Regions from separate parts of the Neptunomonas sp. CHC150 genome, predicted to be linked through region 2. Evidence: predicted binding sites of a transcription regulator. Region 2 holds the regulator's gene; each other region holds the start of a gene.
The links. The regulator sigma-54, encoded in region 2, starts transcription at its own class of promoters, with help from an activator protein. The targets are predictions, from matches to a motif close to TGGCACNNNNNTTGCTNT.
Positions count from the first base shown of each region.

Region 1 (5,453 bases), on a different contig from region 2:
GCTCGTAATCAAATGCAACGCAGTTTAGAAGACCTTGGGATTAAGGTCACTACGTGCAACAATGGACGTGCTGCATGGAATATGTTGAATGATCTCACCGATAAGGGCGTCGATGTAACGCAGCACTTTTTGATGATGATTTCAGATATCGAAATGCCAGAAATGGATGGTTATACACTGGCTGCTATGATCAGAGAAGATACGCGAATGGATAAAATGCATATCGTTCTGCACTCCTCATTGAGCGGCGGTTTTAACGTGTCGATGGTTAAAAAGGTAGGCGCCGATGGTTTCCTTGCTAAATTTAATCCGGATGATCTTGCTGGCGTAGTCGTTGATAGAATCCGAAAAATCGAGAGTCGTCGATAACAGGATATGGATATGTTCGATCAGTCAAGTAGCTTCAAGATATTGCAGGATGAGTTTGTTTTATTCAGTAAATATTTAGAGGATAATTGCGGAATATTATTGGCTGATCACAAGCAATATCTGGTTCAAAGCCGCCTAAATAAGATAATGCAAGAGTGTGCATACACAAACTTGAAAGAGCTTATTGGGCAGCTTAAACGGCCGGGTCAAAGCCGCCTTAAAGAACAGGTCATTGATGCCATGACCACCAACGAAACTTTATGGTTTCGTGATACCCACCCTTATGACATATTGAAAAGGCAGTTATTGCCCGAAATGCGTGATAAAAAACGTGCTCAGCGTTTACGTATTTGGTCTGCGGCGTGCTCAACAGGGCAAGAGCCGTATTCTATGAGCATGATTATTGATGAGTTTAAACAGGCAAACCCTGGTAGCTTCTCGGCGGGTGAAGAAATTTTAGCCACTGATATTTCTACCAATGTGCTGCAGCAAGCTCGTTCTGGTGAGTATGAGATGCTGGCTTTGGGTCGAGGGTTGGATAAAGAAAGACTTCAACGTCACTTCAAAGCCACCGAACGCGGTAGCTGGGTCATCAATCCGGGCATCAAGTCGCGTGTACGCTTTCAAAGTTTCAATTTATTAGATCAATACGGCACTCTAGGTCAGTTTGATATTATCTTTTGCCGTAACGTTCTGATTTATTTTTCATCTGAACTTAAAACGCAAATTTTGCGCAAAATGCATAAGCAGCTTGCACCTGGTGGCTATCTTGTTTTGGGAGCATCCGAATCGCTTTCTGGGTTAAGTGACTGTTACACGATGATTCATTGTCGTCCGGGTATTATTTACCAAGCAATTTGATTTTTACTGTTACTATATTCCTCCGCTGGTCGTAGGCGGCAACAAGCGGCATACCTTTGCCGCTTACCGCTCACTCTTCCCCTGTAAATCATCCCTTTTTCTATAAATCCCTTTAAAAACAATGTATTGATTTTTTGGCATGGTGTTTGCTTTTATCAAGATAGAGTTTATTAGGGGGCAATATGGCAATTAATTTTGATAAAGCATTAGGTTTGCATGAAGAGGCGCTACAGCTGCGCTCTAAGCGTGCGGAAATCTTGGCTAACAATATTGCCAATGCAGAAACCCCTAATTTTCAAGCCAGAGATGTCGATTTTCACGCGACACTTGCAGGCGAGATGAGTGTGAATACGCCGTTAACTTTATCTAAGACTGATGCGGGGCATCAAACGGGGTTAATCAATCCTGATTTTGCAGCCGAGTTAATGTATCGAACACCGATGCAGCCAGCCGTTGATGGAAATACGGTGGATATCCAAGAAGAAATGGCACGTTACACAGAAAATTCTTTAGGCTTTCAAACATCGTTTGATTTGCTAAACAGAAAATTTAAAGGGCTGGTAACAGCGATTAAAGGCGAATAATTATGTCACTTACTAATATTTTTAATATCGCTGGTTCAGCCATGAGCGCACAAACAGTTCGCTTAAATACAACCGCTAGCAATATGGCAAATGCAGACAGCGTTAGTTCAAGCGTCGAAGAGACATATCGAGCACGCAAGCCTGTTTTTAAATTGCAAGAACCTACGTTGGAGCAAATGACGGATTCCGATGCGGGTTTGCTTCCAGGTCAGGGTGTTCAAGTTGTTGGTATCGTCGAAAGTGAAGCCCCTTTACGTACAGAATATAACCCGTCTCACCCAATGGCGGATGCAGATGGCTATGTGCATTACCCTAATGTGAATGTGGTTGAAGAAATGGCGGACATGATTTCTGCTTCGCGCGCATTCCAAGTGAATACCGAAATTATGAATACAGCAAAACAGATGGTCCAACGTGTTCTCACGATTGGTCAATAATTAGAGGCGGGCAACGATTATGGCTGATATTACTGGTACTACAGCTACATCGATATTTGAGCAGATTAATGCGGCAAATTCGTCTAGCTCTACATCTACCACGCAGAGTGAATCTGATAGTCAGATGTTTATGGAGCTGATGATTGCGCAATTGCAAAATCAGGATCCAACCAGCCCGGCAGATACCGCTGATTTCATGCAGCAGATATCTAACATGACGATGGTTGAAAGCATTACTGAGCTAACGTCAACCATGACCGAACTTAGCTCAGAAATGATGACGAGCCAGGCGGCGTTGCAGGCATCATCGATGGTAGGTCAGCAAGCGTTTGTTGCAACCGACAAAGCGAGCTTATCCGCTGGTGGAAGTATTGAAGGGGCGTTCACGCTCGATACGAGTGCCTCTAATGTGCAGGTCTCTATTTATGACTCGGCAGGAAGCCTGGTCGATAGCTGGTCTGAAGGTGCTTTAGCAACAGGAGATCATTCATTTGAGTGGCAAGGTGGTGAAAACGCCGCAGGTAACTACTCGGTTGTGATTCAAAAATCATCATCTGATGGCACCACAGAAAATATAGACAGTTATATAGGCCATACTGTGAACAGCGTTACGCTGGGACAAAACGGTATTGGTATGAAAGTAAATACCGATGCCGGTGCATACAGCACTAGCGATATTTTACAGATCGGTTAAGACATAAAGGTAAGAGGGCACTATTATGGCAGGTTTTAATACAGCAGTTACGGGTATCAAAGCAGCAACCACCGACCTGGATGTCGCCGGTAACAACATTGCAAACTCAAGTACAACAGGCTTTAAAGCATCGCGTGTAGAGTTTGGTGATATTTACGCTACCGCTGTCGTTGGGGCAGGCACGGTGAATACCGCAGGCTCTGGTGTAACAGTGATGGATATCGCTACCGACTACAGTGCGGGCACCATCGAATTTACCAACAACAACCTAGACTTAGCCATTAATGGTTCAGGCTTTTTCCAGTTGGATGATGGGCAGGGCGGTACGACCTATACGCGTGCTGGTGCATTTGAACTAGACAGCGAAGGCTATATTGTTTCTAAAACAGGCAAATACCTACAGGGTTATGGCTTAGACGAGTTGGGTAATCAGCTACCGTTGCAAAACTTAGCGGTAACCCAAAAAGAGAGCTCACCACATGCCACAGAGTCTATTGACTTGGCATTTAACATCGATTCGGCAAAAGATGCTGAGTTGTTAGCGCGCTCATTTGATAAAACAAACGCTAGCTCTTACTCATATTCTACCACGGTAGAGACATTCGATAGCTTAGGTAATGCAAACTCAATCCGTTATTACTTTGTTGAGCAAGCGGCTGTTCGTGAGCAGTTCCAGTTTGATGTGTCAGGCCTACCTGCTGGTGAAGATTTAACAATCTCAGGTGTGACTATTACATCGACTAGCACTCCATTAACGACTGCCGAAGAAGATGCGTTGGAAGCGGCTGATCCACGGATTGATTTAGATACCTTATCTCTTTCAGGTGGCACGCTTACTTTTGAATTAAAAGCTGACTCTACCAGTGCTGGCGATGTGGTGATCAGTGATACTAGTGGTTCTGAATACCCGGTAGCTAATTTAGATGACGGTGTGCCAAGTACACGTGCGGCGAACGAGGTTCAAACTTTTACGATTGATTCTTCGTTGTTCTCTTATAATGCGTCGGTTGGTGATGACACGTTAAACAATGCCACTACGGTTGCCATCGGTGGTGTGTCTCTTGAACTCGATACAGGTATGACGTTAGAGGACGTGGGGCTAGCTATTGAAGATGCTCAGCAAGAGATTATCGACAATAACCCTGATATTGAATCTGTTGAGTTTAATGAAGCCACAGGTGAGATCGATATTACTTGGGAAGCCGTTGCTGGTAACGTGGATTTACTCGCCATTTCTGGTGGGGCTAACAGTCCTTTTGTTGAAACAACACCCGGTAACGTAGATATAGCTGTTGTTCAGGGGGATAACTCTTTCCAAGGCGCTTATCGTATGTATGCTTATCTAAATGATGAGCAACAATTAAACTTGGGTAAGGTTGTAGATCCAGGTGAGAGTGGTTTCTTGACGGATAAAACAGAAGTAGGCCCTATTGTTATCAAGTTTAACTCTACGACTGGTAAGTTAGCCGAAGTGAACGGTGAAGAAGTTCCTGATGGCGGCACAGCACCTAACATTACCATTCTAGGGGCAGACCCAGCTAACCCTAATGATACGCTGCTTGATAGTGATGTTGACTCGTTAGTGGGTGTGCAGCTTGATATTACAGGCTCTAGTCAGTTTGCATCCGACTCAATCGTTAAAAGCTCTTCGCAAGATGGTTACCCCAAAGGAGACCTGATTGGCGTGGCTTTCTCTGAAAACGGCGAGATGGTGGCTAGCTTTAGTAACGGTCAAACTCAAAAGCTAGGATTGGTGTCTATCGCAACGTTCGCTAACCAGTCTGGTTTGCAATCAAGTGGTGATACCGAATGGATCGCTACGTTTGATTCGGGGGCAGCCGTGCTTAACCCACCAGGAACAGGTTTAAATGGTACGTTGACATCGGCAGCGCTTGAGCAATCGAACGTAGATTTGTCATCTGAATTGGTTAAATTGATTGAAGCACAGCGTAACTTCCAGGCGAACTCTAAAACATTAGAAACCCTGAATACCGTCACCCAGTCTATTTTGCAGATTTAATAGTACTTTAACGAATGACAAGGCCGCTTCTGCGGCCTTTCTTTTTTCTTGTCTTGTTTCATGCCTACAAACAACTGTTTGAACGGTTGGCACGCCCTTTGCTTTTGTCATAAGTAACGATAAAAAACGGCAAAGGTTTTCCGGTCTAACCATGGATAAATTAGTTTATATAGCAATGAGCGGCGCTCGCGAAAATATGCTTTCGCAACAAGCCCATGCTAACAATCTAGCAAATGCCAATACCTCAGGTTTTAAAGCAGACTTGTCTCAAGCCCGCGCAATGCAAGTTTTTGGCGAAGGGTTTGCCTCACGTGTTTATGCACAAACTGAGCGTCCGGCTACCGATCGTACAGCAGGTACTTTTATCAGCACGGAGCGAGAGCTAGATATTGCCGTTGATGGCGATGGTTGGTTTGCCGTTATAGGGGCTGACGGCAACGAGGGCTATACACGCAGTGGTGAGCTGCAGATTAATGCCGCTAATGAAT
Region 1 is NZ_JAPNXU010000010.1:54,327-59,779, reverse strand. It holds gene OW491_RS12035 (chemotaxis protein CheV) at 1-369, shown strand, start outside; gene OW491_RS12030 (protein-glutamate O-methyltransferase CheR) at 382-1,230, shown strand; gene flgB (flagellar basal body rod protein FlgB) at 1,413-1,814, shown strand; gene flgC (flagellar basal body rod protein FlgC) at 1,817-2,251, shown strand; gene OW491_RS12015 (flagellar hook capping FlgD N-terminal domain-containing protein) at 2,271-2,945, shown strand; gene OW491_RS12010 (flagellar hook-basal body complex protein) at 2,971-4,965, shown strand; gene OW491_RS12005 (flagellar basal body rod protein FlgF) at 5,117-5,453, shown strand, end outside.
Region 1: a site for sigma-54 is predicted at 1,366-1,383, ahead of flgB (flagellar basal body rod protein FlgB). Genes of this name have one in related genera too.

Region 2 (5,453 bases):
CAGCGCGTACAAATGATTATCCAACCAAAAGCGAAATAATATGATGACGCCGGATAGCACTTTACACGCTCGCAACTTAGCAAAATCATACAAAAAACGTAATGTCGTTCGCGATGTATCCCTCTCGGTCAATAGCGGTGAAATCGTAGGACTTCTGGGTCCCAATGGTGCCGGTAAAACTACCTGCTTTTACATGATTGTGGGCTTGGTCAAAGCTGATAACGGCTCAATAGCTATCAACGAAGAAACGATTACCCCTTTGGCTATGCACCAACGCGCACGCAAAGGAATTGGTTACTTACCTCAAGAAGCGTCTATTTTTCGAAAGCTCAGTGTTGAAGATAACTTACTTGGCATTTTAGAAATGCGAAAAGAGCTATCAGTTGATCAACAAAAAGCCAAAATGGAAGAGTTGCTAGAAGAGTTTCACATTACGCACATACGAAATAGTCTAGGCATGAGCTTGTCTGGTGGAGAACGACGCCGAGTCGAAATAGCGCGTGCCCTAGCCTCCGAGCCCGCTTTTATTTTGTTAGACGAACCCTTTGCAGGGGTTGACCCAATCTCTGTAAATGATATTAAAAAGACGATAAAACACCTACAATCAAAAGGTATTGGAGTCTTAATAACGGACCACAATGTCAGAGAAACACTCGACATTTGTGAGAAAGCCTACATAGTCAGTGAAGGTGTTATCCTAGCTGAAGGCGAGCCAAGCGATATACTGGCAAATGAAAAAGTTCGTGCTGCTTACCTCGGCGAATCGTTTCGACTATAAGCAACACCTCGTGTTTTCTGGAGTCTACTTGTAATTTATGAAGCAGTCATTACAGTTAAAAATGGGGCAACATCTCACGATGACCCCACAATTACAGCAAGCAATTCGCTTACTGCAATTATCGACACTTGATCTACAGCAGGAGATTCAATCTGCATTAGACAGCAATCCCATGCTGGAAACTAATGAAGACAGTGAAGACAATGCGGCTCCGCAGGACAACTCTACACAGAGCGAGCAGCCTAGCAATTCAGATCAAACCCCATCGGAATACACGGCGCAAACAACACAAGAATCGACACAATCTGACGACCAAGAACCCGACTCTTTTGACGACAAGTGGAACGATGACATCCCCAGTGAGTTATCAACCGATTCATCTTGGGACGACACTTACCAAACTAGCAGCAACACATCGAGCACAAGTAATCGTGACGATGACAGCTTTTTTGAATCGAATGATAGTGCCGAGGAGAGTCTCCAAGACCATTTGCTATGGCAACTTAACCTAACAAGGATGTCCGCAGACGACCGTTTAGTTGCTGAAGCCATTATCGATGCGATCGACAACGAAGGCTATTTACGCCTTAACATTGAAGAGCTGCTTGAAGACTTTAAACGCCAAGAACCAGAACGCTTCCAAGAAGCAGAACTGGAAGAGTTCGAAGCCGTATTGCATCGCGTACAGCAGTTTGATCCGCCCGGTGTAGCGGCCCGCGACTTAGGTGAATGCCTGTGCATACAATTAAAACAATTACCTGAGCCGCCTCCTTTGTTAGCGCAAACGTTGAACTTGTGCCAACATTATATCCACTTACTGGGTAACCATGATTACAAACAATTGATGCGCAAGCTACGCATCAAAGAACCACAATTACAGGCTATTATTGAACTCATTCAAACGCTAAACCCGCAGCCGGGAGCAATGATTTCACCTTCAAAAGCTGAATATGTGATTCCAGATGTTTTTGTGGAAAAGCTCAAAGGTGTTTGGACCGTGCGCTTGAATTCTGAAGCTTCACCTAATTTACGGATCAACACTCAGTATGCTGATTTGATTCGCCGAGCGGACTCCAGCGCGGATAACACCTATTTAAAAAACCATTTACAGGAAGCACGCTGGTTTATTAAGAGTCTACTCAGCCGAAATGAAACTCTGCTAAAAGTTTCAAGTCAAATTATCGAAAGGCAAGTAGATTTTCTTGAGCATGGTGAAGAAGCTATGAAGCCCATGGTGTTACATGACATTGCCGAAGCAGTTGAGATGCACGAATCCACTATCTCACGTGTGACGACACAAAAATTCATGCACACACCTCGCGGAATATTTGAGCTAAAGTACTTCTTTTCAAGCCATGTCAACACCAGCGATGGTGGCGCAGCCTCATCAACAGCCATACGAGCGGTCATAAAAAAACTGATAGCTGCCGAAAACCCTGCTAAACCTTTAAGTGATAGTAAAATTGCTCAACTTCTCGATGAAGAAGGAATCCAGGTCGCTCGAAGGACGATCGCCAAATATCGCGAAGCGATGGGAATCGCTCCTTCTAATGAACGCAAGCGTCTGGTTTAATAACGATACGCATACGACTGAAGAGTCGTGCTAAGGAGACAATCTATGCAGATCAATATCACAGGTCACCATGTAGAACTGACTGAAGCACTGTCCGAGTATGTACACACTAAGTTTGACAAGCTAGAACGCCATTTCGATAACATCACTAACGTACAAGTGACCTTGAGTGTTGATAAACAGCGGCAAATTGCCGAAGCTGACATGCATATTGCTGGAGGCGAAATATTTGCAACCAGTGAGCAGCCGGATATGTATGCGGCCATTGATGCCCTGACGGATAAGCTAGACCGTCAAATCATCAAACATAAAGAAAAGCTCAAGAGCCATAAATAACCTTCTAATAACTAATTGAAGTCATATGCCCATAATTTCTCTGTTAACACCTAGCCGCACTCTACAAGCAGTAGAGGGCGGCAGCAAAAAGCGCGTGCTAGAAATGGCAAGCAAACTCATTGCTGAATCAGTCGGTGAAGAAGTCACACACGAACTTATCTTCACCGGCCTAATTGGCAGAGAAAGGCTGGGCAGTACCGGCATCGGTGAAGGGGTTGCTATACCCCATTGCCGATTAGCGGGTATCGAAGCACCGATAGGAGCGCTGATTCACTTAGCAGAGCCTATCGATTTTGATGCTATCGACAGCCGTCCTGTAGATTTACTGTTCTTTTTGCTAGTCCCTGAAGCGGCCTGTGATGAGCACCTCGGCACTTTAGCAAAATTAGCAGAAGTCTTTAGCCAAGATGAATGCCGTGTCGCCCTTCGAAAAGCCGACAGCAATGAAAACCTATTGGCTACAGCGATGCGCTTATTCCAATAAAGTGACATCAGCCTAATGCAATAAGAGAGCTCTCATGAAATTGGTAATCATTAGCGGGATGTCCGGCTCAGGAAAAAGCTCAGCCTTGCAGGCATTGGAAGATGTGGGTTTTTATTGCATTGATAACTTACCGGCTATGCTATTGCCGGATTTAATTAAGCATCTAGAAGCCGATGCTCAATTCAAAAAAATAGCCGTTTGTATCGATGCTCGTAACTTATCGAGTAATTTAGAGCGACTCCCCGAGATCTGGCGTGATTTTAACGAACACAGCGACATTAACGCCGAGCTCGTGTTTATTAACGCGTCACTTGAAAGCTTACTCAACCGTTACAGCTCAACTAGACGTCGACATCCGATGTCAGAATTGTTTAGTGGATTAACTGACTCAATTGAGTACGAAAAAAAGCTCCTTGAGCCGATCGCCGAAATTGCCGATATAAGAATCGATACTACGCATATGTCACTATACGACCTCCGTGACACGATTAAATTACGTGTAGCAGAGCGTAAACAGCAAACGTTATCACTCCAATTTGAGTCGTTTGGCTTTAAACATGGCGTTCCAATGGATGTCGATATGGTATTTGATGTCCGTGTACTGCCAAACCCTTATTGGCTTCCTGAATTACGTAAATTTACGGGCAAGGACAAGCCTGTCATCGACTTTTTAAGTAACGAGGCTCTGGTCGATGAAATGTACCAGGATATTCGCGGTTACATTGAAAAGTGGTTGCCTGAGTTTTCCAACAATAACCGCAGTTATGTCACGGTAGGTATTGGCTGCACCGGCGGCCAGCACCGGTCCGTTTTTCTTGCGGAGAAGCTAACGGGCTATTTTAAATCACTCATGGATACGGTGAACATACGCCACCGAGAACTGCACTAAGTGCCAGTTTAAGATCAGGAATAAGCGCATGCTAGAAAAGAAAATCACAATAATAAATAAGCTCGGCTTACACGCCCGCGCAGCCGCCAAGCTCATCAACACAACCTCGCGCTTTTCGTGCGACGTCCGCCTAGAAAAAGATGACCGAGAAGTGGATGGGAAAAGTATCATGTCTGTTATGATGCTTGCCGCAAGTCGAGGCACCGAACTTACTGTAAAAACTCAAGGCGAAGACCAAGATGAAGCCCTGAGCGCGATAGAAGCGTTAATTAATAACCGCTTTGACGAAGAAGAGTAATATCAGCCAACAGATCTACTGTAGGCTTAAGAACTATCCGTTATACTAGCGCCTACGCCACCAAGGCGCCCCTACTCTATCCTGACGCTGACAGTGAGCACCTAAGGACTTTATGACGGCTCAAGAAGATACCACAGCATTAGACAAGCTAAATAGCGCTCTCAATAGCGGCGCATTTCAACAAGTCCGTTTCACCCTTAACAGCACATTACGTCCTGTAGAAGTCGCACATTTACTCGAAAAGTCGCCCCCAAAAGAGCGCCAAATTCTTTGGAACCTAATCCATCCAGAGAATGAAGGTAAGGTACTGCAATACCTTGCTGATGATATCCAGGCCGACATTTTAAGCAAAATGGATGCTGATCGTTTATTAGCGATTACGGAAACATTAGATACCGACGATGTAGCCGACGTTTTACAACAACTCCCAGAGCGTATTACTCGCGAGCTGCTCCAAATTATGGATCAGCAAAATCGCGAGCGCATCGAAGAGATCTTGGCTTACCCAGAGGATACCGCTGGCGGCTTGATGAATACCGACACGGTTACTATCCGCCCCGATATAACGGTAGAAACGTGCTTGCGCTATATTCGTCGCCATAATGAAATCCCAGAGATGACGGATAGCCTTTTTGTAGTAAGCCGAAAAAAGAATTCATACATAGGCACACTTCCCCTTACCAAGCTGTTGGTGAGTGACCCCGAAATTACAATTCGGGAAATAATGAATACCGATATTAAGCCCATACCTGCTGACATGCCTGATGATAAGGTTGCTTCTCTATTTGAAAAGCACGACCTAGTCTCTGCCCCTGTTATTAACAAGAGCGGTAAATTATTGGGACGTATCACTATCGACGATGTAGTCGACGTTATACGGGAAGATGCCGACCACTCCTTAATGAGCATGGCGGGTCTGGATGAAGATGAAGATACTTTTGCTCCACTCTTAAAAACTACGCGCCGTCGCGCTGTTTGGCTGGGTATTAACTTACTAACAGCGTTACTTGCTTCATCTGTGATCGGACTCTTCCAAGACACCATTGATAAAGTAGTTGCTCTGGCCGTACTAATGCCCATTGTGGCATCCATGGG
Region 2 is NZ_JAPNXU010000012.1:55,370-60,822, reverse strand. It holds gene lptA (lipopolysaccharide transport periplasmic protein LptA) at 1-39, shown strand, start outside; gene lptB (LPS export ABC transporter ATP-binding protein) at 44-778, shown strand; gene OW491_RS16110 (RNA polymerase factor sigma-54) at 816-2,351, shown strand; gene hpf (ribosome hibernation promoting factor) at 2,397-2,687, shown strand; gene ptsN (PTS IIA-like nitrogen regulatory protein PtsN) at 2,713-3,171, shown strand; gene rapZ (RNase adapter RapZ) at 3,206-4,060, shown strand; gene OW491_RS16090 (HPr family phosphocarrier protein) at 4,089-4,358, shown strand; gene mgtE (magnesium transporter) at 4,471-5,453, shown strand, end outside.

Region 3 (5,453 bases), on a different contig from region 2:
CGCATCTGTGTTGTTTTAATTTTAGGCTAGTTAGTGTGGTTAGATACAATTTCTTTGAGCAGACTAGATCAAATACGCAGTCTTGAGTGAATTATTGGGTACCATTATAAAATGGCTTTGCCCTGTACTCTCATTCCGGTATGCGTTGACATCGCTTCACTGATTCATTTAGCATTTTGACAACTTAAACGGGAGCATACAGTCAATGGAAGTGACGAATAAGCAAAAGTTAGTTAGGACTTTAATTAATCAAAAGCATAACATTATCGTCAGAGATAAGTGGGGGGCTAACTCCCCTAGGACTAAAAATTTAGTTGTTGACTGGGATCACGACAGTATAGTCATTCATCACTCGGGGAACTCTGGAGAAAAAGATCCTACTGAGATCGAAAAAATACACATGACAGAGCATGGTTGGGATGATGTAGGTTACCACTACCTTATACACCCCGACGGTAAGATATATGAGGGTAGAAAAATCTATTATAAAGGCTCTCATGTTTCAAGAAAGAACACCGGTAAAGTCGGGATTCTCTTGTTGGGGGACTATAACGAGCAATGGTGGGATTTCGATGATACCTTGCAAGAGTCGCATATTGCCGCCGCCAATTCTCTTATAAAAACGTTAAAAGTTAATTTCCCCACGTTAAAGTACCTAGGCGGGCATAAAGAGTTCTTACCTAATGGGGGTTATACATGCCCAGGGAATTTAATTATGGACGTTCTTGAAAAAATGAGAAATAAACATGCCCTCTCTAAACCTTAAAGCAACGATAGTAAGCAGCTTGATTGCCATCGCTGTATTTGTATTCAAACTTTTTTCTGTAGTATTAAAGTTTCCTGATGACCCCACGAGCATACTTGCTTTAAGAGAAAGCCCATCATTGAATAATGAAACGCTACTTCACGATTATTTAGATGTGTCTAACTACGTCATCGTTATTTCTGATGAAAATGGCTTTATTGGTAAGAGTTTATATGGGTTTACCGTCGATTACCTAGCTTATGCGCTAGTATTGTTTAGTGCATTTTTATGGTTGCTGTACGTCGGTAAGAAGAAAAGGAAAAATTGAAGTCTAAAAAAGGCGCGAAAGCGCCTTTGATGCATCTTTTGGAGATATTAGCTCATTTCCATCACGATACGGCCGGTGATCTCCCCTTTCTCCATATCTGCAAAGATCTCGTTGATGTCTTCTAGTTTCTTCGTTTCTATAGTCGCTTTGACTTTGCCTTCAGCGGCAAATTGTAGACATTCTTTTAAGTCCTTGCGTGTGCCTACAATGGAGCCGATGATGCGGACACCGTTGAGTACGGTATCAAAAATGGGGATTGGCATTTCTTCGGGCGGTAAACCCACCAGTACGCAAGCGCCACCGCGACGGATTGATTTGTAGGCTTCGGAAAAGGCGGGTTTTGATACGGCTGTGCAAACAACGCCGTGTACGCCGCCGTTGGTTAGTTCAGCTATCTTTTGGGAAGGGCTTTCTTTCATAAAGTCGATGCTGTATTTCGCCCCAAGTTCTTTTGCCAAAGCCATTTTAGAATCGCCAGTGTCTACGGCAATCACATTCATCCCCATAGCTACGGCGTATTGGATGGCTAAGTGCCCTAAGCCGCCCACACCGACAATAGCCATCCATTGACCCGGTTTTACGTCAGACACTTTGAGCGCTTTGTAGGTGGTGACGCCGGCGCAGAACAAAGGTGCCGCTTCGACATAACTGAGCCCGTCCGGAATTTTGACGGTGTAGTTACCATCAGCTAAGCAGTATTCAGCATAACCGCCATCTACTGAATAACCTGCGTTTTGCTGGTCTAAACAGAGGGTTTCTTTGCCTTCTAAGCAATAATCACACTGGCCACAGGCACTGTATAGCCAAGGTACACCAACTCGATCCCCTACTTTTAAATGGGAAATTTCACTACCTACTTCTACAACTTCTCCTACACCTTCATGTCCTGGAATAAGTGGCATTTTAGGTTTGACTGGCCAATCACCATGGCAAGCGTGAAGGTCAGTATGGCACACACCGCACGCATGGATTTTGACGAGTACATCATGCGCTTTAACTGTCGGAAGAGGCATCTCTTTGATTTCTAAAGGCCCTTTAAACTCATTAACAACGGCTGCTTTCATGGGTACTCTCCTTTACTTCGTGTAAATAGAAATCGTTAAAGAATATTAGAACCGATATTAGGACGCCGTGTTTAGATCTAGATCATCATTCAAGCGCGTTTAGCGTTTGTTTAAAGTAATTAGATTTTTTGCCGCATGCTTGGTGTAAGCTCTGGTTTGTCTTTATGTGTCTGTTAAAAGTGTCAGTAATTTTTACATTTAATGTTTCTTATTGGAGACTTTTTTATAAAAACTAAAGTAAAACAATGGATTGGAATATGTGGCGTAATGTTTGCTTTTAGAGACAGTAGTTATTTTAAGGAATTAGTCATGAAACTATTAGCTTACGCTGCAGTTGGTTTTTCGATGATAGCGGGGGCGGCTCAATCGGCCATCATCACAGCCGATTTAACCCCCATTGTAAACACGGCACAAACGTACTCGCAGACAATTACTTTGCCGACTAATGTCACCTTCGCTGATGTGACACTCGGGCTTATGCTCAAGGGCGACTACGATTTGAGCAGTGAGTACTTTAACTTTTATATTGATGGTACTCAGCTGTTGTCTTGGAACGCCTCTTCACCGGGTATATTTTCCACCACTATCTACCCGCACTATGATTATCTGCTAATGGGTAGCCTGTCGATTAGCGATGTGCAGTGGACCAGCTTTGCTAGTGATCAAACACTTAATCTATCGTGGTCTAATGGGCCGAATGTTAACGCCTATGCTAAAGGAGGCTTAGATTTCGTCTCGTATACGTTAACAGGAACACCCAGTGTGCTTGCACCAAATACAGCGACTCAGCAAGAGGTGCCTGAACCACTTTCACTCGCATTACTAGGCTTAGGTTTGGCGGCTATCGGTTACAGCCGTCGTAAGAAAGCGAACGCTTAGTGAATACGCCTGCGCTGAGGAGTGCAGGCGTATTATTGTAACGTTGTTAAAATCATATCAGTCAGTTCAGGCATGGTGTTGGCAGTAAGGCACTGGGCCGGTGTTGTGAATAAATCATCGTATCCAACATAGCGAATAAACGGTATGTGTCGTTCGTGTGCGGCTTGTTCGTCATAGTCGGCATCACCCACAAATACACGGTTCACATGTTGGCCAGTGATGGCCGCTATTTTATCGAAGTTCTCTGGTTTTCGTTCATCCCCGCCATACACGGCGACAAAGCAATCCAATAGTTGATTATTCTCTAGTGTCTCTTTAATTTCATTAACCGGCGCTGCGCTGTTGATGAATATTGCTATACCTTCTTTTTGTAATGTATAAAGCATTGAGCGAGTAGCGTCGTCTATTGTAAGAGATCGCATCCGGTCGTCTAGCGTAATCTGAAAGCGAGCTAAGAAATCATCCATACTTCCTGTTATAGATTCCAATTGAAATGTATCAAGCATCATTTGAATTTTAACGGCCCGAGGAATACCACCGGTAGACAGATGAATGTGTTTGGCTTGTGCTTGCTGTTCTTTAGTTAGTGGTATTCCAAAACAGTGGATAAAGGCATCCAGTTTGATCATCAAGCTGTCGACGATGACACCATCGAAGTCGAATATAGCGATCTTTTTCATACCGAATACCTTTAATGAGAATCTGATTAGGTACCGTACCTCCTTAGCGGTGATTAATGAAGGCTAAAGAGCAGCATTCATCGATAGTGTGAGTGGCGTGGTATTTCTTCCAATCAGCTGACTTAATTGATGGCTACTATCAAATAGAGCTCCCTTGGCAGCGCCTGCATCTGAGTCTGCCAATATATTTGCGAAGCCTTCAGGCAAGCCCGCGCCAACCAATACTTTGGCAAATTCTGCTTCGGGTAAGTTTTGGTATTGGATCGTGTTGCCCGTGGTCTCGCTTAGGTAATGTGCTAATTCGGCAAGCGTATAAGCGGTATCGCCTGCCAGTTCATAAACGTTGCCTGCTTGATCTTGCGGCGATGCCATGACGGCGGCAGCGGCGGCGGCATAGTCTGCACGAGGTGCTGAGGCTATTTTTCCATTGCCTGCAGCACCAATGAATGCGCCATGCTCAAGAGCGGAAGGTATGCTGGCCAAGTAGTTTTCGGTGTACCAGCCATTGCGTAATAGAACAAAAGGCACGCCAGATTCGGCTAACTTTTGTTCGGTTATGACATGCTCCTGAGCTAATGCCAGCGGGGAGGTATCTGCATGCAAAAGGCTGGTGTATGCGATGAGGGTGACGCCTGAAGCGTTGGCTGCATCAATAACCGCGGAATGCTGAGACGCTCGTTTTCCGATCTCACTGGATGAAATGAGTAAGAGCTTTTTGGCTCCGTTAAAGGCTGTGGCTAACGTTGCTGGTTGATCATAGTCTGCTTGGCGGACAACGACACCGAGATCCGCAAGGTCTTCGGCTTTTTCAGGGCTACGTACGGCGGCGATAATGCTATTTGCAGGTTGTGTTTTAAGCAGTTCATGAATGACCAAACGGCCTAGCTGGCCTGTCGCTCCGGTTACAGCAATCATAGTGTGCTCCTTTTGAATCGAAAATGATTGAATAAGTAATCAAGAAGTCGCTTGATGTAATCTATGCTAAACTCCTAGCTAACTTTTAGTAAGTACGTACAAAAAGGTAAGTATGAAAAAAGATATGATCAGTCATCATGACAACCCTAAGACGCCGCCCGACGTTGCTTATGTGCAGGGTGAAATAGGTATACCTTTGTCGGTGAGAATGGAGCGCGGTGATTTATTTGCAGAGCAATGCCCTTCCAGACAGGTATTGAAGCATGTAACGAGTCGTTGGGGAGTTTTAGTCTTGGTCGCATTAGCCGGAGGGACTTACCGCTTTAGTGATCTGCGTCGTAAGGTAGCTGGGGTTAGCGAGAAAATGCTAGCACAGACCTTGCAAGGGCTTGAGTGCGACGGTTTTGTGAAGCGCGTTTCGTATCCTGTTGTTCCGCCGCATGTCGAGTATAGCCTAACGTCGCTAGGGCTTGAGGTGAGTGGCAAGGTTGAAGCGTTGGCGGATTGGATCGAACTGAACCTCTTCGAGATTTTAGAAGCGCAGGCTAAGCATTCGCAGAACAGCCCGTGATTGGTTATGCCGGTCTATCGGATGCTGCAAAAAGTTGACCTCTGGGTTATTATTTACCGTTAAACGTATAAAGATTTCGCTGACTGTCCTGACAGATTGTTATGGACGATAGAGCCATATTGAGGAAAGTAAGATGTCAGAACCCACTGCGCAAGCGACACCACAACTACCCTACCATCGCGACTTTCCTGTGGGATGGGATGAGCTGCACCGTAATTGTCGCGCTTTATCATGGCGGTTATTGGAAAAGGGCCCGTGGAAAGGCATTATT
Region 3 is NZ_JAPNXU010000008.1:134,958-140,410, reverse strand. It holds gene OW491_RS09935 (N-acetylmuramoyl-L-alanine amidase) at 206-766, shown strand; gene OW491_RS09930 (hypothetical protein) at 747-1,073, shown strand; gene adhP (alcohol dehydrogenase AdhP) at 1,121-2,137, opposite strand; gene OW491_RS09920 (PEP-CTERM sorting domain-containing protein) at 2,447-3,016, shown strand; gene OW491_RS09915 (HAD hydrolase-like protein) at 3,049-3,696, opposite strand; gene OW491_RS09910 (SDR family oxidoreductase) at 3,760-4,611, opposite strand; gene OW491_RS09905 (helix-turn-helix domain-containing protein) at 4,820-5,182, shown strand; gene gpt (xanthine phosphoribosyltransferase) at 5,316-5,453, shown strand, end outside.
Region 3: a site for sigma-54 is predicted at 2,398-2,415, ahead of OW491_RS09920 (PEP-CTERM sorting domain-containing protein). Genes of this name have one in related genera too.